3 regions of the Geodermatophilus sp. SYSU D01119 genome follow, and region 1 is predicted to be linked to each of the others. Evidence: predicted binding sites of a transcription regulator. Region 1 holds the regulator's gene; each other region holds the start of a gene.
What was found. The regulator LexA, encoded in region 1, represses DNA repair genes until DNA is damaged. The targets are predictions, from matches to a motif close to TCGAACANNTGTTCGA.
Positions count from the first base shown of each region.

Region 2: a site for LexA is predicted at 6,962-6,977, ahead of ruvC (crossover junction endodeoxyribonuclease RuvC). Genes of this name have one in related genera too.
Region 3: a site for LexA is predicted at 3,805-3,820, ahead of ACI79X_RS04050 (DUF222 domain-containing protein). Genes of this name have one in related genera too.

Region 1 is NZ_JBJGYL010000046.1:9-9,998, forward strand. Features, by position in the region: gene ACI79X_RS22580 (LysM peptidoglycan-binding domain-containing protein) at 504-1,148, opposite strand; gene lexA (transcriptional repressor LexA) at 1,442-2,245, shown strand; gene ACI79X_RS22590 (hypothetical protein) at 2,343-3,419, opposite strand; gene ACI79X_RS22595 (phosphatase PAP2 family protein) at 3,391-4,140, opposite strand; gene hflX (GTPase HflX) at 4,252-5,754, opposite strand; gene ACI79X_RS22605 (hypothetical protein) at 5,916-6,119, shown strand; gene dapF (diaminopimelate epimerase) at 6,116-7,012, opposite strand; gene miaA (tRNA (adenosine(37)-N6)-dimethylallyltransferase MiaA) at 7,009-7,914, opposite strand; gene ACI79X_RS22620 (hypothetical protein) at 7,938-8,657, opposite strand; gene ACI79X_RS22625 (DUF349 domain-containing protein) at 8,698-9,990, shown strand, end outside.
Region 2 is NZ_JBJGYL010000004.1:111,149-121,138, reverse strand. Features, by position in the region: gene ACI79X_RS04360 (RelA/SpoT family protein) at 1-320, opposite strand, end outside; gene ACI79X_RS04355 (adenine phosphoribosyltransferase) at 411-1,016, opposite strand; gene secF (protein translocase subunit SecF) at 1,013-2,413, opposite strand; gene secD (protein translocase subunit SecD) at 2,410-4,080, opposite strand; gene ACI79X_RS04340 (preprotein translocase subunit YajC) at 4,092-4,451, opposite strand; gene ruvB (Holliday junction branch migration DNA helicase RuvB) at 4,624-5,748, opposite strand; gene ruvA (Holliday junction branch migration protein RuvA) at 5,745-6,383, opposite strand; gene ruvC (crossover junction endodeoxyribonuclease RuvC) at 6,380-6,946, opposite strand; gene ACI79X_RS04320 (L,D-transpeptidase family protein) at 7,064-7,942, opposite strand; gene ACI79X_RS04315 (YebC/PmpR family DNA-binding transcriptional regulator) at 8,100-8,852, opposite strand; gene ACI79X_RS04310 (hypothetical protein) at 8,966-9,505, opposite strand; gene ACI79X_RS04305 (glycosyltransferase family 4 protein) at 9,517-9,990, opposite strand, start outside.
Region 3 is NZ_JBJGYL010000004.1:55,861-65,850, reverse strand. Features, by position in the region: gene ACI79X_RS04065 (FAD-binding dehydrogenase) at 1-1,413, opposite strand, end outside; gene ACI79X_RS04060 (hypothetical protein) at 1,424-1,954, opposite strand; gene ACI79X_RS04055 (hypothetical protein) at 2,037-2,456, opposite strand; gene ACI79X_RS04050 (DUF222 domain-containing protein) at 2,576-3,781, opposite strand; gene ACI79X_RS04045 (ABC transporter ATP-binding protein) at 3,906-5,732, opposite strand; gene ACI79X_RS04040 (ABC transporter ATP-binding protein) at 5,729-7,504, opposite strand; gene ACI79X_RS04035 (TIGR03085 family metal-binding protein) at 7,618-8,256, shown strand; gene hisF (imidazole glycerol phosphate synthase subunit HisF) at 8,269-9,063, opposite strand; gene ACI79X_RS04025 (RidA family protein) at 9,060-9,446, opposite strand; gene priA (bifunctional 1-(5-phosphoribosyl)-5-((5-phosphoribosylamino)methylideneamino)imidazole-4-carboxamide isomerase/phosphoribosylanthranilate isomerase PriA) at 9,443-9,990, opposite strand, start outside.

The DNA.
Region 1 (9,990 bases):
CCCCAGCCCCCCCCCCCCCCCGCCCCCCCCCCCCGCCCCCCCGGCGCGCCCGGCCCCCCCCCCCCCCCCCCCCCCCCCCCCCCCCCCCCCCCCCCCCCCCCCCCCCCCCCCCCCCCCCCCCCGGGCTCCGCGGCGAGGGCCAGGTGGCGCTCGGGCAGCCGCACGTCGGCCAGGCCGACCCACGCGCCGGCGCCCTCGACGACGCCGGGCACGTCGGCCCGCAGCCGGACCCAGGCCTCGCACGCGCCGGACGCGTCGTGCCGCCAGCCGAGCATCGCGCCCGGCACCCAGGCGCCCTCGACGAGCACCTCGACGTCCTGCGGGGACCCGAAGGACACCGCGGCCCTGCTGTTCACGGCTGCTGACACGCTCCTGACCGTAGGTGCCGATCCGACCTCGGCGGGTGAGCGACCGGGGGCCGATGGTTGACGAACTCCCGCCGCAGCTCTCGTCACTTCTCCGACCTCCGCACTCCTGCGGCCTCCGCCGACCTGGGGCCCGACTCAGGGCAGCCGGAGGACCTGGCCGACCTCGACGACGGAGCCCTCGAGGTCGTTGAGCGCCTCGATCGCGTCGACGACGGCGCGGACGTCCTGGTCGTCGCGGGCCACCTCCGCGGCGATCGACCACACGGTGTCCCCCTCCCCCACCACGACGCTGCTACCGGCGGCCAGTTGCAGCCCCTCGTCGGGCGCGAGGACCTCCCGGCCCAGCACCGCGCCGCCCACCCCGGCGGCGAGCACCAGCACGGCGACGAGCCGGCGCCCGCGACGGGTCAGCCGCACCGGTGCCGGCGCCGGGGCGCCGGGTCGCCGGCCGCTCCCGCGGGCGCGCTCCGCCCGCATCGGGCGGCCCCCCGGCCGGGCCGGGTCGCGCCGGGCGCGCGGCCCCTCGGCCGCCGGACCGGCGGCGGGGCCGGTGCCCCGCGGCGCCGCGGCGGCCGGCCGGTCGGGCACCGGGCGCAGGTACCCGGCGACGCGGGGGCCGGAGCCCGGCAGGGCCGCGGCCTCCCCCGGGGTCGCGGCGGCGGGCCGGCGGGCCGGGGCCCGGCGGGGGGCGGGCGCCGCCGCCCGCTCGTCGAGGAGCGGCCGCCACGGCACCCGCACCGCCGCGTCGAACTCGAGCACTGCCTGCCGCACGCCGCCCATGACCCGCTCCTCCTCGTCGACCGACCTCGAACACGCGTTCGATTCGAACGTCTGTGCGATGTCTACCGCATCCCCCCGACGAGGTCGACACGACACCGCGACCGCTTCGAACACACGTTTGAAGTGGCGGCCGCGAGGCGCTACGGTCCGAGCAGCACCCCGTCCGCCCGGTGTCCCCCGCGGGACCCCCGTCCGCCCGGCCCCCGGTCCTCCCGGGAGCACGGGCGGCTCCCCGGGCGGCGCGGGAACCGGGCAGGAGACAGGTCGTGGAACGCGGCCGGCGAGGAGGAGACGTGGCGGGCACGAGCGGGACCGGCCGGCGCACGGACGGCGAGACGGCGCGGGGCACGACGACGCGCCGCCCGGCTGCCCGGCGGGGAGCGGACGCCGACGGCGCGGGCACCGCCACGGGCACCGCCGCGGTGCGCACCTTCCCCGACCGCGCCGAGGCCGGCGACGGGCTCACCCAGCGCCAGCGCCGGGTCCTCGAGGTCATCCGCGACTCGATCGAGCGCCGCGGCTACCCGCCCTCGGTCCGGGAGATCGGCGAGGCGGTCGGGCTGTCCTCGGCGTCCTCGGTCGCCCACCAGCTGTCGGTGCTGCAGAAGAAGGGCTGGCTGCGGCGTGACCCGAACCGCCCCCGCGCGCTCGACGTCCGCCTGCCGGGCGACGCCGGCGCGGAGTCGACCCCGGCCGCCCCCCCTGCCGCCGACGGCACCACCGCACCCACCTACGTCCCGCTGGTCGGCCGGATCGCCGCCGGTGGCCCGGTGCTGGCCGAGCAGGCGGTCGAGGACGTGTTCCCGCTGCCGCGGGAGCTCGTCGGCGACGGCACGCTGTTCATGCTCAAGGTCGCCGGTGACTCGATGGTCGACGCGGCCATCTGCGACGGCGACTGGGTCGTCGTGCGCCAGCAGCCGACGGCGGAGAACGGCGAGATCGTGGCCGCGATGCTCGACGGCGAGGCCACGGTGAAGACCTACAAGCGGCGCGACGGGCACGTGTGGCTGCTGCCGCACAACCCGGCGTACGAGCCCATCCCGGGCGACGAGGCGACCATCCTCGGCCGGGTGGTCACCGTCCTGCGCCGGGTCTGACGGCGGGTCCCGGGGCCGGCGCGGGCGGGCCCGGCCCCGGGACGGGCCGGTACGTGCGGGCGGCCCTCCCCCGGGCGGTCGGCGGGGCGTGGGCGCGTCAGGCGGAGGGCTGGTCGGCCGCGCTCCGACGGCGCAGCCGCCCGACGAGCCAGACCAGCAGCGTGGCCACCGCCGCGGCGAGCAGTCCCGCGGCCACCGGCGGCGTGCCGTCCTCGCCGCCGTCGAGCAGGCCCGACGGCCCGGCATCCGTGGCCGCGGACGTCGCCGGTGCGGCCGTCGCCGCGGGGACGGGCACGAGCGTGACGTCGCCGGGCACGCCCTCCCCCGCGACCAGCAGCGCGCTTCCGTCGGCGGTGAAGGACACCGCCTCACCCTGCGGCGCGTCCGGGAGCGCCACGCGCACCGGGTCGGCGGCGAGCGCGGCGGGGACGTCGGAGCCGGCGAGCGGCCAGACGTAGGCGTCGGTGTACGTGCGCAGGGCGATCCGGCTGCCGTCGCGCGCCACCGCGCCGCCGGTCACCAGCAGCTGTCCCGCGCGCCCGACCGGCCCGCCCGGCGTGCCGGTGAGGGTGAAGGTCACCGTGCCGACGTCGGCCAGCGCCACCGTGCCGCCGTCGACCAGCGGTGCCGCGGGGCGGTAGACGTGGCTGGCGCCCAGTACCTCCTTGGTCACGATGTACGGCGTCCCGTCGGGCGCGACCAGCAGCGCCTCGGCGTCGTGCGGGCCGTCCGGGTAGGTGAGCCGGTACAGCGCCGTGCCGCCGTCGGGGCGCAGCGCGATGAGCGCGACGGTCGCCCGGGTGGCGTTGTTGTCGCCGGTGTCGGCCAGCCAGACGGTGCCGTCGGCGCCGACGCCGAGGTCCTCGGGGTCGTAGGGGTCCAGCGGCGCGGTGGTCACGTCCACGACCGCGCAGCCGCCGTCGAGCACCGCGACGGTCACCTGGTCACCGCCGTCGGGGATGGCCAGCATCCGCTCGCCGACGTCGACGAGCCCGGACAGCTCGGCCAGCCGCGGGTCGGTCACCTGGCAGCGCACCGACGGCGCCGCCGGCTCCTCCGCGCGGGCGGCCGGAGCGGCTCCCAGCGCGGGCAGCAGGGCCAGGGCGAGGACGGCCGCCGAGGCCCGTCCCGCACGCGCGGCGGCGCTAGGCGGGGGGACGGCCGGCTCGGGCACTCGCCCAGCGTGACAGGACGGTCGCATCGAGTGCGTGCACCACGCCCAGCAGCAGGAGGCCGACCGCCGCGCCGACGACCGCGTCGGTGACCCAGTGGAAGTCCAGCGACACCATCGCCACCCCGGTGACGACCGGCCCGACCACCGCGAGCCACCACAGCACCTGCTGCACGCGCGCGGGCAGCCCGTACTCGGCCGCCTGCCAGCGCGCCACACCCCACATGAGCACGGCGTTGGCCACGTGCCCGGAGGGGTAGCTCGCGCCGTCGCGGTGGAAGAAGGAGCCGGGGTAGGCAGGCGCGGTCCGGCCGGTGCCGAACTTGAAGGCGTAGACCACCACGGTGAGCAGCGCCAGGGCGGTGAGCACCCGGACCAGGGGCAGCAGGGTGCGCCCGCGCAGGCACAGCCAGGCGACCAGGCCGGCGAAGACGATGAGGATGGTGCCGCGCCCGCCGATCTGGGTGACCACCCAGACCGGCCAGTAGGCGGGCGAGTTCCGCAGGTCCCAGCTGCTCACGACCTCGGAGACCTGCAGGTCCAGCCGCTCGAGGACGCCGCGGCTGAGCAGGTCGACGGTGACCGCCACGGTCACCGCGAACGCGACGAGCAGCAGCCACCACGGCGGCCGGCCCGCGCGCGCGGCGGGCGGCGGCGCCGGCGCGTCGCCGTCGGCCGGCGTCCCGCCCCGCACGGCGCCGCTCATGACACGGCCGCTGGTCACGACGTCACGGTACCGGCCCGTGACCCGCCCGTGACCTCCCGAACGGGGGACGGCGAGCCGCCCGGGCGACCGGCGGGAGCCGGCCACCCGGGCGGGCAGCGGGGGGAGCGGTCAGGCGACGGGGACGGCGAACCGCTCGAGCGCGGCGGCCAGGCCGCCGTCGACGCGAGCGGTCAGCCGGGTGCCGGCCGCCTCGTGCTCCTCGCTGAGCACCTCGCCGTCGCGGTGCACCCGGGCCACCAGGTCGCCGCGGTCGTAGGGCACCAGCACGTCGACCTCGACGTCGGGGTGCGGCAGCCGCGCCGACACGATCTCGCGCAGCTGCTCGATGCCCTCGCCGGTGCGGGCGGAGACCCACACCGCGCCCGGCAGCGCCCGGCGCAGGGTGAGCACGTCGTCCTCGGTCATGGCGTCGACCTTGTTGACGACGATCAGCTCCGGCACCGCGGCGGCGTCGATCTCCTGCAGGACCACGTGCACCGCGTCGATCTGGCCGAGCGGGTCGGGGTCCGAGCCGTCGACCACGTGCAGCAGCAGATCGGCGCCGGCCACCTCCTCCAGCGTCGAGCGGAACGCGTCGACGAGCTGGTGGGGCAGGTGCCGCACGAACCCGACGGTGTCGGTCAGCGTGTACTCGCGGCCGTCGGGCGACTGGGCGCGGCGCACCGTCGGGTCGAGGGTGGCGAACAGCGCGTTCTCCACCAGCACGCCCGCACCGGTCAGCCGGTTGAGCAGGCTCGACTTGCCGGCGTTGGTGTAGCCGGCGATCGCCACGCTCGGGACGGCGTTGCGGCCGCGCGCGGAGCGCTGGGTCGCCCGGGCCGTCGCCATGCCCGCGATCTCGCGGCGCAGCTTGCTCACCCGCGCGCGGATCCGCCGCCGGTCGGTCTCGATCTTCGTCTCACCGGGACCACGGGTACCGATGCCGCCACCGCCGGCGACGCGGCCACCGGCCTGCCGGGACAGCGACTCACCCCAGCCGCGCAGGCGCGGCAGCATGTACTGCATCTGCGCCAGCTCGACCTGGGCCTTGCCCTCCCGGCTGGTGGCGTGCTGGGCGAAGATGTCGAGGATCAGCGCGGTCCGGTCGACCACCTTGACCTTGAGGATCTTCTCCAGCGCGTTGAGCTGGCCGGGGGTCAGCTCGCCGTCGCAGATCACGGTGTCGGCGCCGGTGGAGGCCACGATGTCGCGGATCTCGGCGGCCTTGCCCGAACCCACGTACGTGCCGGCGTCGGGCTTGTCGCGCCGCTGGCTCACGGCCTCGAGCACCTCCGAGCCCGCCGTCTCGGCGAGCGCGGCCAGCTCGGCCAGGGAGCGGTCGGCGTCGGCCTGGGTGCCCTCGGTCCACACGCCCACGAGCACGACGCGCTCGAGGCGCAGCTGCCGGTACTCGACCTCGCTGACGTCGGCGAGCTCGGTGGAGAGGCCGGCGACGCGGCGCAGCGCGCCACGCGCCTCGAGGTCGTAGGAGCCGGTGGTGTCGTCGCCGTCACCGTCGGCGTCCCACTGACCGGCCGGGGCCGGGCGGAGGTCGTCGGCCGCCGGCGGGGCTGCGCGGTCGGCCCGGTCCTGCGCGTCGGCGAGCACGGCGCGGTTCTGTGCGGTCGTCATCACGTCCAGCGTGACACGCGCGGGGTCGGTGGTCACCTGGGTTGTCTTCTCTGCAGTCGTCATACGCCGGGTACAACACCGGAACGGGTCAGGTGCATCCCGACGGGAGCCGGGTAGGGGCGGGACGACCACGCCGACGACGCCGACCCCAGGAGGCACCCGTGAGCACCAGCAGCAGCGAGGGCACCGACGACCCGGGCCGCGACCCCGCCGGCCTCGAGGTCCCGCGCAACCCCTTCGGCGGCGCCGACCAGGACACCGGCCGCGGGGAGCCCCGCGGGACCGGCAACGTGGGCCCCGGCGACAAGCCGGAGGCGCCGACCGACGAGCCCGAGACCCGCGCCGACACCCCCGACGAGCCCTAGGAGTCCAGCCACTCCCGGGTGAGACGGCCCTCGGCGACGACGACCGCGGGACCGCGCAGCACCGTCGTCCCCGGGGAGACGTCGACCGTCAGCCGCCCGCCCGGGACGTCGACGACGACCGTGCCGTGCTGCGGCCCCTCGGGCTCCGGCGACCCGGCGGCCAGCGCCGCGTAGGCCGTGGCGCAGGCGCCGGTGCCGCAGGAGCGGGTCTCCCCCACCCCGCGCTCGTGCACCCGCAGCCGCACGTGCGCGTCGGCGCCCTCGGCGGGGCGCGCGAGCACCTGCACGAACTCCACGTTGACGCCCTCGGGGAACAGGCCGGGGTCGAAGCCGGGCTGCGCGGTGAGGTCGAGGGTGTCCAGGTCGGCGTCGGTGAGGCACACCAGGTGCGGGTTGCCCATCGACACCGCCTGCCCGGGGAACGCCCGCCCGGCGACGGTGGCCTCGCCGCGGCCGAACGGCCGGGCCGGGCCCATGTCGACCCAGTAGCCGCCGTCCGCGTCGGCACCCACGCGGCGCGGGCCGCCGCGGGTGCCGACGAGCACGCCGTCGGCGCAGGCGGCGCGGTCGAGCAGGCCCTCGGTGACCAGCACGTGCAGGAACAGCCGGATGCCGTTGCCGCACATCTCCGCGTGCGAGCCGTCGGCGTTGCGGTGGTCCATGAACCACTCGCACGCGTCGAGGTGCTCGCCGAGGACGGCGGGGGCGTCGGGCACGTGCCGGCTGCGCACCACCCGCAGGACGCCGTCGCCGCCGAGGCCGGCGCGGCGCTCGCACAGCCGCTGCACGAGGGCGGCGTCGAGGCGGTCCTCGGGCCAGCGGTCCCCGTCGGGGTCGGGCAGGACGACGAAGTCGTTCTCGGTGCCGTGCCCGAGGAGGAACCGGTCGCTCACCGCCCGATCGTACGGCCGGCGAGCAGGGCCTCGACCGCGCCGGCGAGGTCGGGCCGGGCGGCGTCGAACCACGTCGTCGCCGGGTCGCGGCGGAACCAGGAGCGCTGCCGGCGGACGAAGCGGCGGGTGGTCGTCACCGTCCGCTCGCGCGCCTGGTCGGGGGTGAGGTCGCCGTCGAGCTGGGCGAGCACCTGCGCGTAGCCGAGCGCCCGGGAGGCGGTGGGCCCCTCCCGCAGGCCCTCGGCCACCAGCGCCTCCACCTCGGCGACGAACCCGGCCGCCCACATCCGGTCCACCCGGGTGGCGACCCGCTCGTCGAGCTCGGCGACCTCCCGGTCCAGGCCGACGACGACGGCCGGGTAGTGCGGCCGCGGCTCGGGCAGCGTGGCGCGGAACGGCCCGCCGGTCAGCTCCACCACCTCCAGCGCGCGCACGACCCGACGCCCGTTCGACGGCAGGACCGCGGCCGCGGCGGCCGGGTCGACCGCCGCCAGCCGGGCGTGCAGCGCGGCGGGCCCGGACTCCTCCAGCTCGGCCTGCAGCCGGGCCCGCACGGCCGGGTCGGTGCCGGGGATGTCGAGGTCGTCGAGGACGGCGCGCACGTACAGGCCCGACCCGCCGACCAGCAGCGGCAGCACGCCCGCCGCCCGCAGCCGGTCGACCTCCGCGCGCGCCAGCCGCGCGTACTCCGCCACCGACGCCGCCTGCCGCACCGACCAGACGTCGAGCAGGTGGTGCGGCACGCCCTGCCGCTCGGCCGCGTCGGGCTTGGCCGTGCCGATGTCCATGCCGCGGTAGAGCTGCATCGAGTCGGCGTTGACCACCTCGCCGCCGAGCCGCTGGGCGAGCGCCACCGCCAGCGCGGTCTTGCCGGTGGCCGTGGGGCCCACCACCGCGACCACGGGCGGCAGCGTCCCCCCCGACGTCACCGGGCGGTCCAGGAGGCCACGAGGTAGCCGACGCCGAACGGCGCCTCGTCGGCCAGCAGCCGCGCCTCGACGTCCCGCCCGGTGAGCACCGCCCCGACCGCCCGCCACACCGGCACCCCGGCAGCCATCAGCCGCTGCCCCTCGGCCGGGTCGAGCGCGGCCAGCGCGGCGGCGTCCCCGGCGGCCAGCGCGGCGGCGACGGCGGCGTCGAAGGGGGCGGCGGCCTCGTCGAGGTGCCCGGGCGCCTTGACGCTGCGCCGCGCCGACCCGTCGCCCATCGCCAGCACGGCGGCCGGCCCGGGCAGCCCCGCGAGGACGGCGGCGAGCTCCTGCGGGCCGGCGCCCACCCGGGCCCCGGCGTGGCCCGCCTCGTCGAGCAGCCAGGCGCCGACGGTCAGGCCGGGCGGCGTCCGGCGCCCGCCCGGCCGCGCGCCGCCGGACAGCGGGACCTCGACGTCGACGCCGAAGCCGCGCAGGTCCCCGCCGTCCCCCGGCCCGTAACGGCCCTCGGCGTCCGGGGCGACGAGGACGACGACCTCCGGCCCCGCGGCGAGCAGCGCGTCGACCGCCGCGGCGCAGGCGGCCCGCAGCGGCGCGGTGTCCGCGGCGGCGCGCCCGGCGACCCGCGGGAGCAGCAGCGGCGGGCTCGGGCAGAAGGCGACCGACACCGGCGCGGCGGCGGTCGCGTCACCGGTCGGTGCGGGCGGGCTGCTCACCGCACGAGTGTCGCCGATGCGGCGTGGGACACTGCGGTGCGTGTCGAGCACGGAGAACCCCGGAGACGGGTCGCAGCAGGTCCCCACGCCCGAGACGGCGGGTCCCGACGCGGTCACCCCCGACGCGGGGACGCCCGCCGCCCCCACCCCGGAGGCGGCCGCGCTGGCCGACCCGACGGCCGACGGCGCGCCCGCGGAGGGCACGGAGCAGACCACGGGACAGGCCCCCGGGCTGGTCACCGAGCAGGCCACGGAGCCGGCCACGGAGCAGGCGCCCGAGCAGGCCGCCCCGGTGCCGCACGCGCCGGAGCCGGCGGTCGCCGTCGCCTCCGACCCCGCGCAGTGGGGCCGGGTGGACGACGACGGGACGGTCTACGTGCGCACCGCCGACGGCGAGCGCGCGGTCGGCTCCTGGCAGGCCGGCGACCCCGCCGCGGGCCTGGCGCACTTCGCCCGCCGCTACGACGACCTCGCCACCGAGGTGTCGCTGCTCGAGGCGCGGCTGCGGGCGCACACCGGCAACCCGGCCGAGATCAAGACCAAGGCGCAGGGGCTCGCCGAGACCATCCCCACCGCGACCGCCGTCGGCGACCTCGACGGGCTGGCCGCCCGCGCCCGGGCGATGGTGGAGACCGCCGACTCCGCGGCCGCCGAATCCCGCGCCGAGAAGGCCGCCGCCCGCGCCGCGCAGGTGGCCCGCAAGGAGGCGCTGGCCGCCGAGGCGGAGCAGATCGCCGCCGAGTCGACGTCGTGGAAGGCCGCCGGCGACCGCCTCAAGGCGATCGTCGAGGAGTGGAAGACCATCCGCGGCATCGACCGCAAGACCGACGAGGCGCTGTGGACCCGGTTCGCCGCGGCCCGCGACGCCTTCGGCCGCCGCCGGGGCGCGCACTTCGCCGCGCTCGACGCGCAGCGCGGTGAGGCCCGCGCCGCCAAGCAGGAGCTCATCGCCGAGGCCCAGCGGCTGGCGACGTCGACCGACTGGGGCCCGACCAGCGCGGCCATGCGCTCGCTCATGGACCGGTGGAAGGCCGTGCCGCGCACCGGCCGCGACGGCGACGACGACCTGTGGAAGCAGTTCCGCGCCGCCCAGGACGTCTTCTTCAGCGCCCGCGCCGAGTCGGACAAGGCCCGCAACAGCGAGCAGCTGGCCAACCAGCAGGCCAAGGAGGAGCTGCTCGCCGAGGCCGAGAAGCTCGACCCGTCGACCGACCTGCGCGGCGCCCAGGCGGCGCTGCGGCGGATCCAGGAGCGCTACGACGCGATCGGCCACGTGCCGCGCGGCGCGATGCGCTCGCTGGAGGACCGGATGCAGGCCGTCGAGCAGCGGGTG
Region 2 (9,990 bases), on a different contig from region 1:
GCGGCCTCGGCGACGTCGTAGGCGCGCTGGAGCAGCGCGAGGTCGGCCTTCGGGTGGCTCTGGCGGTGCAGCGCGGCCAGCGGCTCGAGGACCGGCCGGACCTCGCTGCGCTGCCCCGCGACGATGCGGCGGGCCAGCCGGTCGCGGACCCGGCGGGGCCGCGGGGCGGCGCCCTCCTCGGGCGGCTCGCTGCCCACGTCGTCGGGGCGGCGGACCAGCGGGCGGGCCGGCAGGGGCGCGCGCTGGTCCTCCGGCACCGTCCCCTCGGGCTCCCCGGGCCGCGCGGCAGCCACGCGGGTGGCGGGCGCGTCGGGGGCCACGGCGTCTCCTGCCTTCAGCGGAGGAACTCCCCTCCCATGCTAGCCGCGCCCGTGCCGCGAACGGCCCGGGTGGGTGCCGGGACGGAACCCTCAGGTGGTCCAGAGGGCGTGCACGGCGTGCGGCGCGAGCCGCTCCCGCCCGCCGAGCGCGGCGAGCTCCACCACGACCGAGACCGCGGTGACGACCGCGCCGAGCTCCTCGACGAGCGCGACGGACGCCGCGAGCGTCCCGCCGGTGGCGAGCACGTCGTCGACCAGCAGCACCCGCTGGCCGCGGTGCAGCGAGTCGGTGTGCATCTCGATGCTCGCGGTGCCGTACTCGAGGGCGTAGTCGGCGGTCACGCGCTCGCGCGGCAGCTTGCCGGCCTTGCGCACCGGCACAACGCCCACGCCGGCGTGCAGCGCCACCGCGGCGGCCAGCAGGAAGCCGCGCGCCTCCACCCCGACCACGACGTCGAAGCCCGGGTCGCCGTGGACGCCGTCGTCGGTGTGCGCCACGGCGGCCGCCCGGGGGTCCTCCTGCGCCGGCGAGGCCAGGCCCTCCACGATGCGGCGGAAGGCCGGGCCGTCGGCGAACACCGGCGTGAGGTCCCGGAACAGCACTCCCGGGGTCGGGAAGTCGGGGACGTCGACGGCGAGGGCGGCGATGACCTCGTCGACCGGCGCGCCCGCGGCCGGGAGCGGCTGCCCGGTCACCGGCGCTTCTTGCCGGCGCCGCCGGGGCGGGCACCCGGCCGCTGCGGGCGCTGGCCGGGCCGCGGGGCCGCCGTCGCGCCGCGGGGCGCCCGGCGGGCGGCCTCCGGGCCCACCGACGACGGCGACTCCACGACGACGTCGGCCTGCGCGGGCCCGAGCGTGTCGGCGTCCCGCTCGGCGAGCGCCACTCCCCCGCGGACAGCGGGGCGGTTGCGGCGGGCGCTGGCGACCGGGCCGGCCGCGGCGCGCCCGCCCTGGCGGGCGGCGGCCGACCGGCGGGCGAGCACCCGGCGGCGCAGCGCCTGCACCTCCGGCTCGCGCTCCTTGAGGTCGGCGACGATCGGGGTGGCCAGGAAGATCGAGGAGTAGGCGCCCGCGGCGAGGCCGACGAACAGCACCAGCGCGAGGTCCTTGAGCGTGCCGACCCCGAGCAGCCCGGCGCCGACGAACAGCAGGCCCGCCACCGGCAGCAGCGCGATGACCGAGGTGTTGATCGAGCGCATGAGCGTCTGGTTGACCGCCAGGTTGGCGGCCTCGCCCCACGTCATCCGGGCGCTGCCGGACAGGTCGCGGGTGTTCTCGTCGACCTTGTCGAACACGACGACGGTGTCGTACAGGGAGAACCCGAGGATGGTCAGCAGGCCGATGACCGTGGACGGGGTGACCTCGAAGCCGATCAGCGAGTACACGCCGGCGGTGACCACCAGGTCGTGCAGCAGCGCCACGATCGCGCCGACCGCCATCTTCGGCTGGAACCGGATGGCGAGGAACGCGATCACCGCGACGAGGAAGACCGCCAGCGCCAACAGCGCCTGGTCGGTGATGTCCTGGCCCCACTCGGCGCTCACCGACTCGGGGCTGACCTGCGAGGGGTCGATCGCGGCGGCGTCGGCGACGGCCTCGATGACGTCGCGCTCGGCGGCGTTGTCGAGCGCCCCGGTGCGCAGCAGGATCGTGTTGCCACCGACCACCTGGGCCGAGGCGACGTCGGCGCCGGCCTCGGTGGCGGCCTCGCGGACCTGCTCCAGCTGCGACGTCTCGCCGGGCAGCCGGAAGCTGTTGCCGCCGGCGAAGTCGATGCCGAAGTTGAACCCGCGGAACAGCATCGACGCGATGCAGACGAGCACCACGACCGCGGTGACCTTGTAGATCAGGCGGCTGCGGCCGACGACGTCGAGCCCGGCCTCGCCGTTGTAGAGGCGGTGCGCGAGCGAGGCGCGGTGCGGCGCCCGGCGCGTGCCGGTCTCCCCCTCGGCGGGCAGGCCGGCGTCGGCCAGTGCGTCGTCGTCCGCGGCGGCCGCGGCGTCCCGGGCGGCGTCGGCGTCGGCCGCGCGCGCCTCGTCGGCCTCGGTGCCGACGGGGAGCTCCTCGTCGGGCCGGTCCTGCTCGCGGCTCATGCCTGGCTCCTGTCCTGGGTGGCGCGCCCGCCGCTGCCGGCGCCGACGAGCTGCCGCTCGGCGGCCGCCATCGGGTCGCCGGCGCGGCGCGAGCGGTCGACGCGGCCGAGGCCGGAGAACCGGCTCTGCCCGAACGCCTTGAAGCGCGCCAGCACCGCCATGAGCGGGTGGGTGAAGAGGAAGACGACGACGAGGTCGAGCACCGTGGACAGACCCAGGGTGAACGCGAAGCCCTTCACGTCCCCGATGGCCAGCCAGTAGAGGATCGCCGCGGCGAGGAAGCTCACCGCGTCGGCCGACAGGATCGTCCGGCGGGCGCGCACCCAGGCGCGCGGCACCGCGGACCGCAGGCTGCGGCCCTCGCGGATCTCGTCCTTGAGGCGCTCGAAGTAGACGACGAACGAGTCGGCCGTGATGCCGATCGAGACGATGAACCCGGCGATGCCGGCGAGGCTCAGCGTGAAGCCGATCTCGCGGCCGAGCAGCACCAGGCTGGCGTAGACCACGACCGCCGACAGCAGAAGGCTGGCGATCATCACCAGGCCGAGCAGCCGGTAGTAGACCAGCGCGTAGACGAACACGAGCGCGATGCCGATGGCGCCGGCGATGAGGCCCGCCCGCAGCTGCTCCGCGCCGAGCTCGGTGGAGATCGACTGGGCGGTGGCCTGCTCGAAGGTCAGCGGCAGGGCGCCGTAGCGCAGCTGGTTGGCCAGCTCCTCGGCGCTGGCCTGGTCGAACTGGCCGGTGATGGTGGTCTGGCCGTTGATGGCGCCCTGGATGGTGGGCGCCGAGACGACCCGGCCGTCGAGGGTGAAGGCGACGTTGCTGCCGACGTTGGCGGCGGTGTACTCCGCCCAGGTGGCCCGGCCCTCGCTGTTGAAGTCCAGCAGCACGACCCACTCGCCGGTGGTCTGCTGCGTGCCGGCGCTGGCGTCGGCGATCTCGGTGCCCTCGATGATCGTGGGGCCGAGCAGGTACTTGGTCGTGCCGTCCTCGCTGCACGCCGCGACGAAGTCGTCGGGGCGGGCGACCTCGCTGCGGGTGTCCTCCGCCGAGCAGGTCAGCGTGGCGAACTGCGCCGCGGCCTCCTCCTGCGTGACCGCGGGCCGGTCCGGGTCGAGGGCGGGATCGCTGACGGCGCCGTCGCTGCCGGTGGCCGGGGCCGACGACGACGAGGCGTCGGTGGGCGCCGCCGGGTCGGTGGGCGCCGCCGGGTCGCTGGGGGTGGCGCCGTCGGTCGGCGCGGCGGGGTCGGACGGCGTCGCGGAGTCGCTCGTCTCGGCCGGGGCGGCGGGCTCCGGCGCCCCGATCACCGGGCGGAACCGCAGCTGCGCGGTCTGGCCGAGCTCGCGCGCCTGCTCGCCGTCGTCGCCGGGCACCGAGATGACGATGTTCGTGTCGCCCTCGGTGACCACCTCGGCCTCGGCGACGCCGAGGCCGTTCACCCGCTGCTCGATGATCTGGCGGGCGAGCTCGAGGTCCTCCGGGGCCGGCGCCTGCCCGTCGGGCGTGCGCGCGGTCAGGGTGACCGTGGTGCCGCCGCGCAGGTCGAGGCCGAGCTGCGGCGTCCGGTCGGAGCCGATGAAGAAGACGAGGCCGTACATCACGGCCACGATCAGGACGAACGCGCCGAAGTACCGGCGCGCCGGCAGTGCGCGGTTGGCCACCGGGGATCCCGTCAGAGGGTCTTGCCGGAGGGGCCGTCACCGGGACGGTCGTCCCGGAGGGGCTCCTCCACCGGCTCGACGACGGTCTCGCCGGTGGCCAGCGGGCCGGGCACCGCGCCCGCCGGCTGGCGGACCTGGATGACGGCCTGGCGCGCGTAGGTGACGACCACGCCGGGGGCCACCTCGACCTGGATGGTGGCCGGGTCGTCGAGGCCGGCCACGGTGGCGTACACGCCGCCGGCCATCGTCACCGGCACGCCGATCGCCAGCGCCGACTGCGTCTGGTTCTGCTGGCGCTTGCGGGCCCGGGCGGGCAGCACCACCAGCGCCACGAAGGCCAGCACGAGCAGGAGCAGGGGGAACAGTTCCACGGCGGGGGTGCCTCTCTTCCGCGCTCGCGTGCACGCGGTCGGTGCGGTCCGGGTCGGGACCGCTCGGGTACGTCGGCCGTGGCGCGCGGGCCGGCCCCCGCCGACACCGGGTCGCGGAGCCGGGACCCGTGCGGCCCGCGAGGGGCCGACTTGCGCGCCAGCGCCGATGAGTCTAGGCGTCGAAGAGGGGTTCCGACGACGAACCCGGGTCACGCGGGACGGCTGTGACACCACCGAGGGGGATCCCGCCGCGCGGCACCGGCCGCCCGAGGTGCCGCCAGGCCGCCTCGGTGGCCACCCGCCCGCGCGGGGTGCGGGCGAGCAGGCCGGCGCGCACGAGGAACGGCTCGCACACCTCCTCGACGGTGTGCGGCTCCTCCCCCACGGCGACCGCGAGCGTGCTGACGCCGACCGGGCCACCGTTGAACTTGGTGACCAGCGCGTCGAGCACCGCCCGGTCGAGCCGGTCCAGACCCAGCTCGTCGACGTCGTAGAGCGCCAGTGCGGCCCGGGCGACCGCGCGGGTGACCCGGCCGTCGGCCTCCACCTCGGCGTAGTCGCGCACCCGGCGCAGCAGCCGGTTGGCGATGCGCGGGGTGCCGCGGGAGCGCCGCGCGATCTCCGCCGACCCGTCGTCGGTGAGCTCGACGCCGAGCAGGTCGGCGCTGCGGGCGAGCACCTGCTGCAGCTCGGCCGGCTCGTAGAACTCCATCTGCCCGACGAAGCCGAACCGGTCGCGCAGCGGCCCGGTGAGCAGGCCGGCCCGCGTGGTGGCGCCGACGAGGGTGAACGGGTTGATCTCCAGCGGGATGGCGGTGGCGCCGGGCCCCTTGCCGACGACGACGTCGACGCGGAAGTCCTCCATCGCCATGTACAGCAGTTCCTCGGCGGGCCGCGCGATGCGGTGGATCTCGTCGATGAACAGCACGTCGCCGGGGCCGAGGTTGGACAGCATCGCGGCGAGGTCGCCGGAGCGCTCGATCGCCGGGCCGCTGGTGATCTTCACGGCGGTGCCGAGCTCGGAGCCGATGATCAGCGCGAGGCTGGTCTTGCCGAGGCCGGGCGGGCCCGACAGCAGCACGTGGTCCGGCGGCCGGCCGCGGCGCTTGGCGCCCTCGAGGACCAGCGCCAGCTGGCGGGCGACCTTGGGCTGGCCGATGAAGTCGGTGAGCGAGTGCGGCCGCAGCGCCGACTCGACCACCCGCTCCTCGTCGCCCGCCTGCGGCGAGACGCCGAAGTCGCGGCCGATGCCCTGATCGACCTCCCCGGTCAACGACCGGTCGAACGGCGCGCTCACGACCGGCCCAGCAGCTGCAGGGCCTGCCGCAGCAGCGACCCGACGTCGACCCGGCCGGTGGTGGTGAGCTGCTCGTCGGCGACCGGCGCCAGGGCGGTGAGCGCGGTGTCGGCCTCGCGGCTGGACCAGCCGAGCCCGACCAGCGCCGAGGACAGCTGGTCGCGCCACGGCGCCACCGGGGTGATCGGCGAGCCCGCGGCGGCCGGCGCCCCGTCGAGCGGCGTGTCGGTGGTGGTGGCGCCCAGCCGGTCGCGGAGCTCGAGGATCAGCCGCTCGGCGCCCTTCTTGCCGATGCCGGGCACCTGCATGAGGGCCTTGACGTCGGCCATCGAGACGGCGCGGCGGACCTCGCGCGGCGGGTGGATGGCCAGCACCGCCTGCGCCAGCCGCGGGCCGACGCCGTTGGCCGTCTGCAGCAGCTCGAACAGCTGGCGCTCGTCGTCGTCGGCGAAGCCGTACAGGGTCAGGGAGTCCTCGCGGACGACGAGGCTGGTGGCCAGGCGCGCCTGCTCGCCGACCGTGAGCCGGGCGATCGTGCCCGGCGTGCACTGCACCGACAGGCCGACGCCGCCGACCTCCACCACCGCGCCGTCGGGGCCGACGGCGGCCACCCGGCCGTTGACGCTGGCGATCACCGGGACACCCCCTGCCAGCGCGGCAGGGTCCGCTGCACGACCGGCGCGCCGATGCCGCCGGCGATCGCCGCGACCCTGAGCCGCTGCTGGGCCGGGCCGCGCCACACGTGGCAGACGGCCAGCGCGAGCGCGTCGGCGGCGTCGGCCGGCTTGGGGGCGGCCGCGAGGCCCAGCACCCGGGTGACCATGAGGGTGACCTGCTCCTTGTCCGCGCGGCCGTTGCCGGAGATGGCCGCCTTGACCTCGCTCGGCGTGTGCCAGGCGACCGGGCGGTCGGCCTGCGCCGCGGCGAGGGCCGCCACCCCGGCGGCCTGCGCCGTGCCGGTGGCGGTGCCCTTGTTGTTCTGGGTGAACACGCGCTCGATGGCCACCACGTCGGGCCGGTGCTCGCGCAGCAGCGCCGTCACCTGGGTGTGCAGCTCGAGCAGCCGCAGCTCCAGGTCGAGGTCGGCGGAGCTGCGGATGACGCCCACCCCGACCGCGGCCGGGCGCGCGCCGGGACGGCCGTCGACCACGCCCCACCCGCACCGGGTGAGCCCCGGGTCGATGCCGAGCACGCGCATGCCCGCCCCCTTCCTCCGAACGCCTGTTCGACGTCCACCGTAACGGTCCCCGACGACGGCGCCGCGGCGCAACACGCGGCGTGCAGGCGCGCGGGCGGCACCGGCTCGGGCTCGGTCTCAGGCGATGCCGATGGCCACCAGCGGGCCGGCCGCGGGGTCGAGCCACCGCAGCAGCGCCTGCAGCCGGCCGCGCTCGACCGCCACGCAGCCGGCGGTCGGCGCGCCGTTCGTCACGTGCAGGAAGAACGCCGACCCGGCGCCCGGCGTCCCGCCGCTGTTGTAGCCGATGACGACGGCGTGGTCGTACACGGCACCGGCGGCCAGCAGGTTCTCCCCCGCCCGCTCGTCGAAGGGGCAGGTGCCGGCGGCGCACCGGGCGTGCTGGTTGTACAGCGGGCTGGCGACGTCGGAGACCCACCAGTCCTCGGCGTCGACCTGCCGGTAGGGCAGGCCGCTCCCGGGGTCGGCGGCCCGGCCGAACGCCTCGGGCAGGGCGAAGGTGCCGGCCGGGGTGCGGGTGGAGCCCTCGCGGGCAGCGCCGATCCCGGCGGAGCCGACCCGGGCCGGCCACGGCCCGAGCACCGCCGTCCAGCCGGTCGCGCCGAGCTCCCAGGCGGTCAGCTCGGCGGTGGTGGCCCCGGAGGAGGCGGCGACGACGGTGACCACCTGCGCCGACCCGCCGGCGTCGACGTCGAGCGGCAGGACGCCGGGCGCGGGCTCGGCGGGCCGCTCCGCCTCCGGGGCGGCCGGGGCGGGCGCCGGGGCGGCCGCCACCTCGGCGACGACACCCCCGGCGGCCGGCGCGACCTCCGGCGGCGGGACGGCGGTCACGCGGGCCACCTGGCCCACCGCCGGGCGCCGCCCCACCGGCTCGGCGGCGGCGTCGGGGAGGCCGGCGGGCAGCAGGACGGCGGGCGTCCGGGTCGCGGCGACGACCGGCTCCGGCGGGGCGATCCCGCCGAGCACGCCGGCCCACAGCAGCAGCACGAGGAGCACGCGTGCGGCGCGTGCGCTCGCTCCGGCCACCTGGTCCCCGCGTCCCCCGGGCGCCGCGGCGTGCGGCGCGTCGGACCCATGCTCGGGCCGCGCGGGGCGCGGGGGCCGTCAGCGGCGGGGTGTCCGGGGCGGGTGAGACGGGCGGGACCGACCGGCCTCATCCGACGTTGGCGAGGACCTCGTCGGGGACGTCGTAGTTGGCGTACACGTTCTGCACGTCGTCGCAGTCCTCGAGCGCGTCGATGAGGCGGAACACCTTGCCGGCGCCCTCCTCGTCGAGCTCCACGGTCACGCTGGGCACGAAACCCGCCTCGGCCGAGTCGTAGTCGATGCCGGCGTCCTGCAGGGCGGTGCGCACCGCGACCAGGTCGGTGGGCTCGCAGACGACCTCGAAGGTGTCACCGAGGTCGCGGACCTCCTCGGCGCCGGCGTCGAGGACGGCCATGAGCACGGTGTCCTCGTCGACGCCGTCGGCCTGCGGCACGACGATGACGCCCTTGCGGGTGAACAGGTAGGACACCGAGCCCGGGTCGGCCATCGAGCCGCCGTTGCGGGTCATGGCGGTGCGCACCTCGGAGGCCGACCGGTTCTTGTTGTCGGTGAGGCACTCGATGAGCACCGCGACGCCGCCGGCCGCGTAGCCCTCGTAGGTGATGTTCTGGTACTCCACGCCGCCGGCCTCGGCGCCGGACCCGCGCTTGACCGCGCGGTCGATGTTGTCGTTGGGCACCGACGACTTCTTCGCCTTCTGGATGGCGTCGTAGAGCGTCGGGTTGCCGGCCGGGTCACCGCCGCCGGTGCGGGCCGCCACCTCGATGTTCTTGATCAGCTTGGCGAACAGCTTCCCGCGCTTGGCGTCGATCGCGGCCTTCTTGTGCTTGGTGGTCGCCCACTTGGAATGGCCGCTCACGGCTGTCCTCCCTCGTCCCGGCGCCCGGCACCGGAGCGCGGGCGGACCCGTCGATCCTACCGAGCGCGCCGCGGGCGCCGTCCCGGCCGCGGGGAGCGGGAGGCGGGGACGGGTCAGCCGCGGGGCGTGCCGGCGCCGAGCGGGACGGCGTCGAGGCCGTCCTCGACGTCGAAGAAGCGCGGCAGCGGGCGGTCGGCGTGCAGCCGCAGCAGCCGCGGCAGCCGGCGCTGGCGCAGCAGGTGGGTGTCGCGGACGGCGTCGTTGTAGAACCGCCGGGCCAGCCCCATCCGGGCGTCGGCCTCGGCCAGCGCGGCCAGCCGCGGGGCGGGCACGCCGGCGACCTCGCGGGGCAGCGCCCGCAGCTCCCGGCCGAGGGCGTTCTCCGCCAGCTCGCGGTCGCCCGCCTGCGGGTAGCGGGCGTCGTGGGCGGCGGTCTTGAGCCGCCCGGCCCGCTCCTCACCGAGCGCGGCGGAGTGCTCCGAGGCGAGGTCGGCGGCCAGGTCGGCGCGCTGCCGGAGCCGGTCGTCGAGCACGGCCCAGGTGCGGGCCACGCGGGCCTCCAGGCGGCGCAGGCGGGTGAGCGTCCAGGCGGTCCACGCCAGCAGCAGCGCGACGACCCCCGCGGCGAGGAGCAACCAGGCGTCGGGCGTCACGGACGCCCACGCTAGCGCCGGACGCGCCGCAGCAGGGACGGCAACACCCCGTCCGGGGAGCCCGGCGAGCCGGTGGCGGCGGCCAGCCCGGCGTCGTCGGCGGCGGTCACCTCGGCGCCGGGGGCGGCGACGGTCTCGTAGACGGCGAGCACGCGGCGGGCGACGACCTGCCAGTCGTAGGCGGCCGCGGCCTCCCGCCCGGCCGCCGACAGCGCCTGCCGGCGGGCCGGGTCTCGGAGCAGGTCCGACAGCGCCCGGGCCAGCGCCGGGGCGTCGCCGCGGCGCACCAGGACGCCGGCGGTGCCGTCCTCGAGGACGCGGGCGAAGGCGTCGAGGTCGCTCGCGACGATCGGCGCGCCGGCGGCCATCGCCTCGATGAGCACGACGCCGAAGCTCTCCCCCAGCAGGTTCGGCGCGCAGTAGACGTCGACCGAGCGCAGGAACGCGGCCTTGTCGGCCTCCGACAGCTCCCCGAGCAGGGCGAC
Region 3 (9,990 bases), on a different contig from region 1:
CGGGCCGGCCGCGGGGTCGAGCAGCCGGTGCGGCGGGGCGACGCGGATCAGCTTGTCGCCGAGGTAGCCGCGGGCGCCGCGGATGGCCGTGAGCTGCAGGTCCTTGGTGAAGGCGTTCTCCACCGCGCGGTCGCGGGCGAGCACCTCCCGCTCGACGGTCGCGAGGTCGATCTCCGGGTCGCCGCCGGTGACCCGGTTCATCCCGGCGACCAGCTCCGGCAGCGAGGTGGCGGTGACGAAGTCCTCGCCGCGGTCGAGGAAGGCCTGCACCGGCGCGGACACCCCCGCCTTGACCCGGTTCAGCAGGAGGCGGACGTCCTTGCCGGTCAGGTCGGGGTTCTGCTCGGAGCCCGACAGCGCGAACTCCTTCTCGACGATCTTCTTCGTCGCGAGGAACCAGGTGTGCTCGTGACCGGTCTGCCCGATGTGGGCGAGCGTGCCGAGGGTGTCGAAGCCGGGGAACAGCGGCACCGGCAGGCGGTTGCCGGTGGCGTCGAGCCACAGCGACGAGGGCCCGGGCAGGATCCGGATGCCGTGGCGCGCCCACACCGGCGAGTGGTTGGCGATGCCCTCGGTGTAGTGCCACATCCGGTCGGCGTTGACGACGTGCGCGCCGGCCGCCTGGGTGGCCTCGAGCATCAGCCCGTCGACGTGCGCGGGCACGCCCGACAGCAGCCGCTGCGGCGCCGGCCCGAGGCGGGCGGGCCAGTTGCGGCGCACCAGGTCGTGGTTGCCGCCGATCCCCCCGGAGGTGACGACGACGGCCTGCGCGGCGATCTCGAACTCGCCGACCGCGGTGCGCGAGCTGGCCTCCCCGCGGGCGGCGGCGCTGGGCTCGAGGACCTCGCCGCGCACGCCGGTGACCGCGCCGTCCGTGACCACCAGGCCGGTGACCCGGTGGCGGAAGCGCAGCTCCACCAGTCCGCGGTCGACGGCGGCGCGCACCCGGCGGGCGAAGGGCTCGACGATGCCGGGGCCGGTGCCCCACACGATGTGGAACCGCGGCACCGAGTTGCCGTGGCCGGTGGCGGTGTAGCCGCCGCGTTCGGCCCAGCCGACGATGGGGAAGAACCGGACGCCCTGCTCGCGCAGCCACGCGCGCTTCTCACCGGCCGCGAACTGCAGGTACGCCTCGGCCCACTGCCGCGGCCAGTGGTCCTCGGCGCGGTCGAAGGCGGCGGTGCCGAACCAGTCCTGGCGGGCCAGCTCGAGCGAGTCGCGGACCCGCAGCCGGCGCTGCTCGGGCGAGTCGACCAGGAACAGCCCGCCGAAGGACCACCAGGCCTGGCCGCCGAAGGAGGCCTCCGGCTCCTGCTCGACGAGGACCACCCGCTTGCCGGCGTCGGCCAGCTCGGCGGTCGCCACCAGCCCGGCCAGCCCGGACCCCACCACGACGACGTCTGTGTCAGCCACGGGCGGCACGCTAGCGGCCGCGGCCCCCGGTGCGGCCGGGACGAGCCGGGGCGGGGGCCGGGTTCCCCCGGCCGGGCCGGGTCCACTCCCGGATCGGACGGCGCACGGCGAGCACCAGGGCACCGAGCGGGCCGGCGAGCAGGAGCAGCGACCACCCCACGCCGTCGCCGTCGCCGAGGGCGCCGAACAGGAGCGCGGAGGCGAGCAGCAGGAGCATCGGCAGCACGGCGGCGAGCGCCAGCACGAGCCAGCCGCGGCCCCGCCCGCGGAACACGAGGGCGGCCCCGGCGAGGGCCAGCAGTGCCAGGGCGGCGGAGACGACGACGTACCAGTGCAGGCCGGGGTCGGGCTCCCACAGCAGCCAGCCGAGGTAGAGGTCCTCGACGGCGACGAGCAGGCCGAAGACGGCGGCGAACGGCGCGGTGAGCGGGCGGCCCTGCGGGGGCGGCGGCGGACCGGTCCGCCGGACTGCCGACGACGGCGCGGCCGCCGCCCGGGGTGAGCGGCGGGTCGTCGTCCGGCGGGAGGGCGACGACGGCATGCCGCGCAGCGTAGGAGCGCCGCCTGGACGCGCCCTGTCAGGCCTCGTGTCGTCCGGCCCGGTGTCGCCCGGCCCGGTGTCGTCAGGCCCGGCGGCCGCGGCGCGCCGCCCGGGCCTCGGCCGACCAGCGGCCCACGGCCGGGGTCATCGCGAGGGCCGCGGCGACCACCGGGCACAGCGCCAGCACGAACGGCCCGGCACCCACCGACTGCCCGACCGAGGCGGAGATCCCGAAGATGAGCACGCCCCCGGCGACGGTGGCGAGCGCGGCGACCACCAGTGGGACGCGGCCGCGCCGCAGGAGGAACCAGCCCAGGGCGAACAGCTGCAGCAGCGGCAGGAGCAGCAGCAGGCCGGTCTCCAGCCAGTTGCGCCCCCCGTCGGCCTCGAGTCCGCCGAGCGCGATGACCAGGAACGCCACCACGACCAGCGGCAGCACGCCGAGCGCGGCGACGATGGCCGCGGCCAGGGCCGGCCCGGGGATCCGCGAGGGCGCGCTCATGCGGCGCAGCCTAGGAGAACCGTGAGCCCCCCGGTCGACGTGCTGGTCCACCGTTCGTCCGCCGGGCAGGCCGGCGGGGCCGCGGCCCGGGTGGGCGGCGGCCGGCCGGGCCGTCCGGGTCACGTGCGCAGCCGGGCGGCGGCGATCAGGATCTCGGTGCCGTCGGGCCGCCAGGTGCGCCACCGGTCGTCGATGCGTTGCACGCGGTAGCCGGAGTGGACCTTCGTGTGATGGCGTTCGCAGAGCAGGGCGGAGTTCTCGAGGCTCGTCTCGCCGCCGTGCGCCCAGTGCAGCAGGTGGTGGACGTCGCAGAACCAGGTCGGCGCCTCGCAGCCGGCGAACACGCAGCCGGCGTCGCGCAGCGCGGCGGCGCGGCGGATGTGCGGCGGGACGATCCGCTGGGTGCGGCCGACGTCGAGCGGCAGCCCGTCGGGGTCGAGCACGACGCGGGTGAGGCCGGCGTCGCAGGCCACCCAGCGGGCGCGGGCGGCGGAGACGGTGGCGCCGGTGGAGGTCCGCGCCGCGCCGGGTGCGGTGGTGCTGCCGGTCAGGTCGGACAGCGGCACGGTCACCACCACCTGCGGCTTGCTGCCGCGCAGGACGGGCAGGTCGCCGCCGGCGAGTTGGTTGTCGGCCAGCTGCACGATCGCGTCGCCGGTGCGCTGGGCGCGGGAGCGGTCGTCACCGGCGCAGCGGGAGGCGGCCTGCACCGACTCCAGCGCGGTGGCGACCCGCTGCCCGCCGACGGCGTCGAGGCGCCCGCCGATGGTCCACGTGCCATCGGGGTGCTGGACGAGGGTGACCGCGCGTTCGGTGGTCGGGTCGGGCTCGGCGCCGTCGGGGTCGAGCTTGTCGAGGTACTCCCCGACCGCCTGCTGCAGCTGCCGGTGGGTGCCGGCGCAGGCCAGCTGCACCAGCGCGGCCTCGACGGCGTCGACGTCGATGCCCTGCGCCCGGGCCAGATCGAGGTGGGCGGGTGTGACGACGACGGCGATCACGTCGACCTGGTCGGGACCGATCCACCCCTCGGCGAAGGCACGGGCGGTCGCCGGCAGCAGCTCGAGGACGCGGCCGTGGCGCACCAGGTCACCGGCCCAGGCGCCGGAGATCCGGGGGACGCCGCGGAGCCAGGCGCGGGCGGTCCGCGCGCCGTCGTGCTCGCGCGCGCCGCGGACGTCGGTGCGGCGCACCACCCGGGTCAGCTCGGCGTGCACGCGGTGCGCGGCGACGACGAGCTCGCGGGCCCGGTCGAGCAGCTCGGCGTCGCCCAGCTCGTCGAGGTCGACGGCGGCCAGGGCGTCGAGCGCGGAGGCCAACTCACCCACCCCGCCCACCTCCCGGATCCGCTTCGAACCTGTGTTCGAGGATAGCCGGTCGGAGCTCGCCGCACGAGACGAACGCGCAGGTCAGCGGGCCGGTCCGTCCGTCTCCCAGGCCAGCGGGCGCCCGTCAGCCGACCCGCTCGGGCGCCGCGGCCGAGGACCGCCGCCAGGAGGCGTGCAACCGGGCGTAGGGGCCGACGGCGTCGACCAGGTCGGCGTGCGTGCCCCGCTGCGCCACCCGGCCTGCGTCGACGACGAGCACCTCGTCGGCCCGCTCGGCGGTCGAGAGCCGGTGGGCGATGGTCAGCGTGGTGCGGCCGTCGGTGAGCCGGTCCAGCGCCAGGGTGAGCCGCCGCTCGGTGGCCGGGTCGACGGCGCTGGTGGCCTCGTCGAGGACCAGCAGGTCGGGCGCGGCCACGTGGGCGCGGGCGATGGCGACCAGCTGCCGCTCCCCCGCCGACAGCGACTCGCCGCGCTGGCCGACCGCCGTCGCGACGCCGTCGGGCAGGCCGGCGAGCCAGTCGCCCAGGCCCAGCTCCTCGAAGGCCGCCGTCACCTCGGCGTCGGTGAGGCCGGGCCGGCCGTAGCGGACGTTGTCGGCGACGGTGGCGTCGAAGAGGAACCCGTCCTGCGGCACCATGCCCACCCGGCGGCGCAGCGAGGCGAACGCGACCTCGGTCAGCGGCACCCAGCCGGCGGCGTCGGAGCCGAGCAGCACGCGGCCCTCGGTGGGGTCCATGAGCCGGGTGACCAGCTTGGCGAACGTCGTCTTGCCCGAGCCGGTCTCGCCGACGACGGCGTAGCGGCGCTGCGCCGGCAGCACGAGGTCGACGTCGTCGAGCGCGGGGCGCGCGCCGGGCGCGTACCGGAAGGTGACGTGCTCGAGGGCGACGCCGAGCGGCCCGGCGGGCAGCTCCCGGGCGGCGCCGGTGGCGGCCGGGTCGCGGACGTCGGGCTCGGTGTCGAGGACGTCGAGCACGCGGCGGAACCCGGCGATGGCGTTCTGGCCCTCGTTGAGCACCTCGGTGGCCGTCTGCACCGGGGCGACGAACAGCGTGACGAGGAAGAGGAACGCCACGAGGGTGCCCGCGGTGACCTCCCCGGCGAGGCCGAGCAGGACGCCGACGACGATGACGGCGGCGTTCGCTATCGCGGCCACCAGCTCGCCGCTGACGAACACCGCGGCCGTGACCTTCTGCGCGTCGACCTGGGCGCGGTAGTGCCGGCCGATGGAGCGGTCGAGGCGGGCCGCCGTCCGCTCGCGGATGCCGTAGGCGCGCACCGTGGAGGCGCCGACGACGGACTCGGAGACGGCGGCCAGCACGTCGCCGACGCGCTCGCGGACGACGCCGTAGGCCACCTGCAGGCGGCGGGCGAACCAGCGCACGGCGATCGCCAGCGGCACGAAGCAGACGATGACCAGCAGGGTCAGCTGCCACGAGTAGACCGACATGACGACGGTGGCGACGACCAGCTGGCCGAGGCTCACCACGCCGATGACGCCGCCCCACTGCATGAAGGTCGAAAGCTGGTCGACGTCGCTGGTGACGCGCGAGACCAGCGAGCCGCGGCGCTCGCCCTGCTGGTGCAGCACCGACAGGTCGTGCACGTGCCGGAAGGCGCGCGAGCGCAGCCCGGCCAGCGCGGTCTCGGTGGTGCGGAAGAGCCGGACGTTCATCCGGTACACCGCGACGCCGGTGACCAGCACGACGACGGCGCAGACCAGCACGAGCGTGCGGACCAGGCCGAGGTCGGGGCCGCCGGGGGCGAGCAGACCGCGGTCGATCACCTGCTGGACGGCGATCGGCACGACCACGCGGCCGGCGGTGGCGACGAGCGCGAGCGCGAAGGTGGCGGGCAGGCCGCGGCGGAACTCCGGCAGCATCCGCAGCCCGCGCCGCAGCGTGGCGAACGCGCCCTCGCGGCGCTCGCCGGTCGCGCTCACCGCGCTCACGCCGCCACCTCCGCCTGCGAGTAGGCGCGGACCAGCGCGGCGTAGCCGGGCACGGTGGCCAGGAGCTCCTCGTGGCTGCCGCGGGCGGTGACCCGGCCGTTCTCCAGCCACACCACCTCGTCGGCCAGCGCGATGGTGGCCTGCCGGTAGGCGACCACGACCACGGTGGAGGGCCGGTCGGCCGAGCGCAGGGCGTCGAGGATGCGGGCCTCGACGGCGGGGTCGACGGCGCTGGTGGCGTCGTCGAGCACGAGCAGCCGGGGCCGGCGGACGACGGCGCGGGCGAGCGCCAGGCGCTGGCGCTGGCCGCCGGAGAGCGTGGCGCCGCGCTCGCCGACCCGGGTGTCGAGGCCCTCGGGGAGCCGGTCGACGAAGTCGTCGGCGGCGGCCACCCGCAGCGCGGCGCGGACCTCGTCGTCGCCGAAGTCGCCGCCCAGGGTGACGTTGCCGCGGACGGTGTCGTCGAAGAGGAAGGTGCCCTGCGGGACGAAGGCGGCCTGGCCGCTGACCTCGCCCTCGCGCAGCCGCCGGACGTCGACGCCGTCGAGCAGCACCTCGCCGCTGGCGGGGTCGACGAGGCGCACGAGCAGGCCGGCGAGCGTGGACTTGCCCGACCCGGTGGGCCCGACGACGGCGACCGTGGAGCCGGCCGCGACCTCGAAGGTGACCCCGGACAGCACCGGCTGCGAGGCGCCGTCGAAGACGTGGTCGACCGCGCGCAGGCCCAGCCGGGCGCCGCCGTCGCCGGGGGCCGCGGTCTCCGGGCCGTGCGGGGTCTCCCCCGTGGCGTCGAGGACCGGGGTGACCCGGTCGAAGCCGGCCAGCGCGCGGGGCAGGTCGGCGAGCACCCAGCCGATCGCGCGGATGGGCAGCGCGAGCAGGGTGAACAGGTAGGCGATGCTCACCAGGTCGCCGGCGTCGGTGGCGCCGGAGGCGACCCGGCCGGCGCCGACCACCAGCACGGCGAGGGTGCCGAGGTTGGGCAGCGCCTCCATGAGCGGGTCGAACAGGCCGCGGACCCGGCCGACGGCGACCAACCCGTCGCGCAGCTCCTCGGCGCGCTGGGTGAAGCGGGCGCTCTCGACGTCCTCGCGGCCGAGGGTCTTCACGACCAGGCCGGCGTCGAAGCTCTCGTGGGCGATCTCGCTGACCTCGGCGCGCAGCTGCTGGGCGCGCTGCATGCGCGGGCTCATCACCTGCGAGTAGACCGCGTTGAGCACGAAGACCAGCGGGAAGACGACCAGGCCGACCAGTGCCAGCAGCGGGTCGGTGAGGACCAGCGCGACGACGGTGATCGCGATCATCACCAGCGTGCCGCAGGCGAAGGGCAGCGGGGAGACGAAGTACCAGGCCGACTCGACGTCGGAGTTGGCGTTGGAGAGCAGCTGGCCGGTGGGGTGGCGCTGGTGCCAGGACAGCGGCAGCCGCAGGTACTGGCCGGTGACGCGGCGGCGGTAGTCGGCCTGCAGCCGGTAGGCCATGATCCCGGCGAACAGCCGGCGGCCGAGGATGCCGAGGATCTTGAGCACCGCGACGCCCATGAGGACCACGACGGCGAGGGTGAGCGCGCCGGCGGTGGTGTCCCCGGTCTCGAAGGCCGGGAGGACGACGCGGTCGGTGATGCCGCCGATGACGAAGGCCGACAGCACGGTCATGCCCGCGTAGAGGCTGCTGGCGAGGACCGCGAGGGTGAACATCGCCCGCTGCTCGCGGATGGCCCGGCCGACGTGGCGCAGACCCCGCCGGACGACGGCGTCTCTGGCGCGGGGCACGGTTCTCCTCATGGGTCCGACCGCGGCGGTCCGCGGTCGTTAGTCAGGCTAACCGGTACCGCCGACAGGGGCCTGCGGGTTTTCCGGCTCGACGGGATCGGTAACCCCGCGCGGTGACCGATGCTTCCCGCCCCCTCGCCGTCCGGGAGCGCGCCGCCCTGGCCGACCTGCTCGACGAGCTCGGCCCCGACGCCCCCACCTGCTGCTCGGGGTGGACGACGGCGCACCTGGCCGCGCACCTGGTGACCCGCGACCGGCGGCCCGACGCGCTGCCGGGCTACGCGCTGGAGCGCACCCCGGTCGGCGACCGGCTGCACGCGCACGCCACCCGGCTGGAGGAGCGGCTCCGGACGACGACGCCCTACCCGGAGCTGGTGTCCCGCGTCCGGCGCGGTGCCCCGGCGTGGATGCCGGGCGCGTGGCCCACGGCGGCGCTGGTCGACGGGCCGGAGTTCGCCATCCACCACGAGGACGTGCGCCGGGCGCAGCCGGGCTGGGAGCCGCGGGCGCTGCCCCTGCCCGACGCCGACCGGCTGTGGGGCGCGGCGCGGCTGTTCGCCCGCGCGATGGCGCCGCGGTACCCCGGCGGGCTGGTGCTCCAGCGCAGCGACGTCCCCGGGCCGGGCAAGCGGATCCGCGCGGGCTCTGACGTCACGACCGTCGAGGGCGAGCCGCTGGAGGTCCTGCTGTGGGCCACGGGCCGGCGCGGCGTCGCCCGGGTCGCCGTCCGCGGGGGCGCGCCCGCCGAGTGAGCCCCGCGCACCTCAGGTGAGCGGCGTGTCCTTCTCGTGCCGGACGGGGACGCCCGCGCCCGCCAGCGCGGCCTTGACGTCGCCGATCCGCAGCGTGCCGAAGTGGAAGACGCTGGCCGCGAGCACCGCGTCGGCACCGGCCTCCACCGCGGGCGGGAAGTGCTCGACCGCGCCGGCCCCGCCGCTGGCGATCACCGGCACGCTGACCTCCCGGCGGACCGCGCGGATGAGCTCGGTGTCGAACCCGGCGCGGGTGCCGTCGGCGTCCATCGAGTTGAGCAGCACCTCGCCCACCCCGAGCTCCGCGGCCTGCACCACCCACTCGACGGCGTCGCGGCCGGTGCCGCGGCGCCCGCCGTGCGTGGTGATCTCGAACCCGGAGTCGGTGACGGCGCCGTCCCGCACCCGGCGCGCGTCGAGGGAGAGCACGAGCACCTGGTTGCCGAAGCGGTCGGCGATCTCGCTGATCAGCTCGGGCCGGGCGACGGCGGCGGTGTTCACCGCCACCTTGTCCGCGCCGGCGCGCAGCAGCCGGTCGACGTCGTCGGGGCTGCGCACGCCGCCGCCGACGGTGAGCGGGATGAAGACGCTCTCCGCGGTGCGCCGGACGACGTCGTAGGTGGTCTCCCGGTCGCCGGAGCTGGCGGTGATGTCGAGGAAGGTGAGCTCGTCGGCGCCCTCGGCGTCGTAGACGCGGGCCATCTCCACCGGGTCGCCGGCGTCGCGCAGGTCGACGAAGTTGACGCCCTTGACCACCCGGCCGGCGTCGACGTCCAGGCACGGGATCACCCGCACGGCGAGGCTCACGGTCGCCTCACCGCGTCGGCCTCGACCTCGACGAGCATGTCGGGGTGCAGCAGGGAGGCCACGCCGAGCATCGCGGTGGCCGGGCGGACGGCGCCGAACACCTCGCCGTGCACGCGTCCGACCTCCTCCCAGCGGCCGGTGTCGGTGACGTACATGCGGGTGCGGACGACGTCGCCCGGCGCGAAGCCGGCCGCGGCCAGCGCGTCGACCAGCACGCCGAACGCCACCCGGGCCTGCGCGGCCATGTCGCCGGGGTGCACGACCTCGCCGTCGACGGTGGCGGTGCAGCCGCTCACCCACGCCTGGTCGCCGGCGACGACGACCCGGCTGTAGCCGACGACGTCCTCCCAGGGCCCGCCCGAGCCGATCCGCCGCACGCTCACGCCGACGCCTCGCGGGTGACGGCGAGGGCCTCGGGCAGCGTGAAGGCGCCGGCGTAGAGCGCCTTGCCGACGATGGCGCCCTCGACGCCGACGGCGGTGAGCCCGGCGAGCGCGCGGATGTCGTCGAGCGAGCTGACCCCGCCGGAGGCGACCACCGGCCTGGAGGTGGCGGCGCAGACCTCGCGCAGCAGCTCCAGGTTGGGGCCGCGCAGCGTGCCGTCCTTGGTGATGTCGGTGAGCACGTAGCGGGCGCAGCCCTCGGCGTCGAGGCGCGCGAGGGTCTCGTAGAGCTCGCCGCCCTCGCGGGTCCAGCCGCGGGCGGCCAGCCGGGTGCCGCGGACGTCGAGGCCGACGGCGATCCGGTCGCCGTGCTCGGCGATGGCCCGGGCGCACCACTCGGGCGACTCCAGCGCGGCGGTGCCGAGGTTCACCCGGCGGCAGCCGGTGGCCAGGGCCGCGGCCAGCGACTCGTCGTCGCGGATGCCGCCGGAGAGCTCCACGTCGACGTCGAGCTCGCCGACGACGCGGGCCAGCAGCTCGCGGT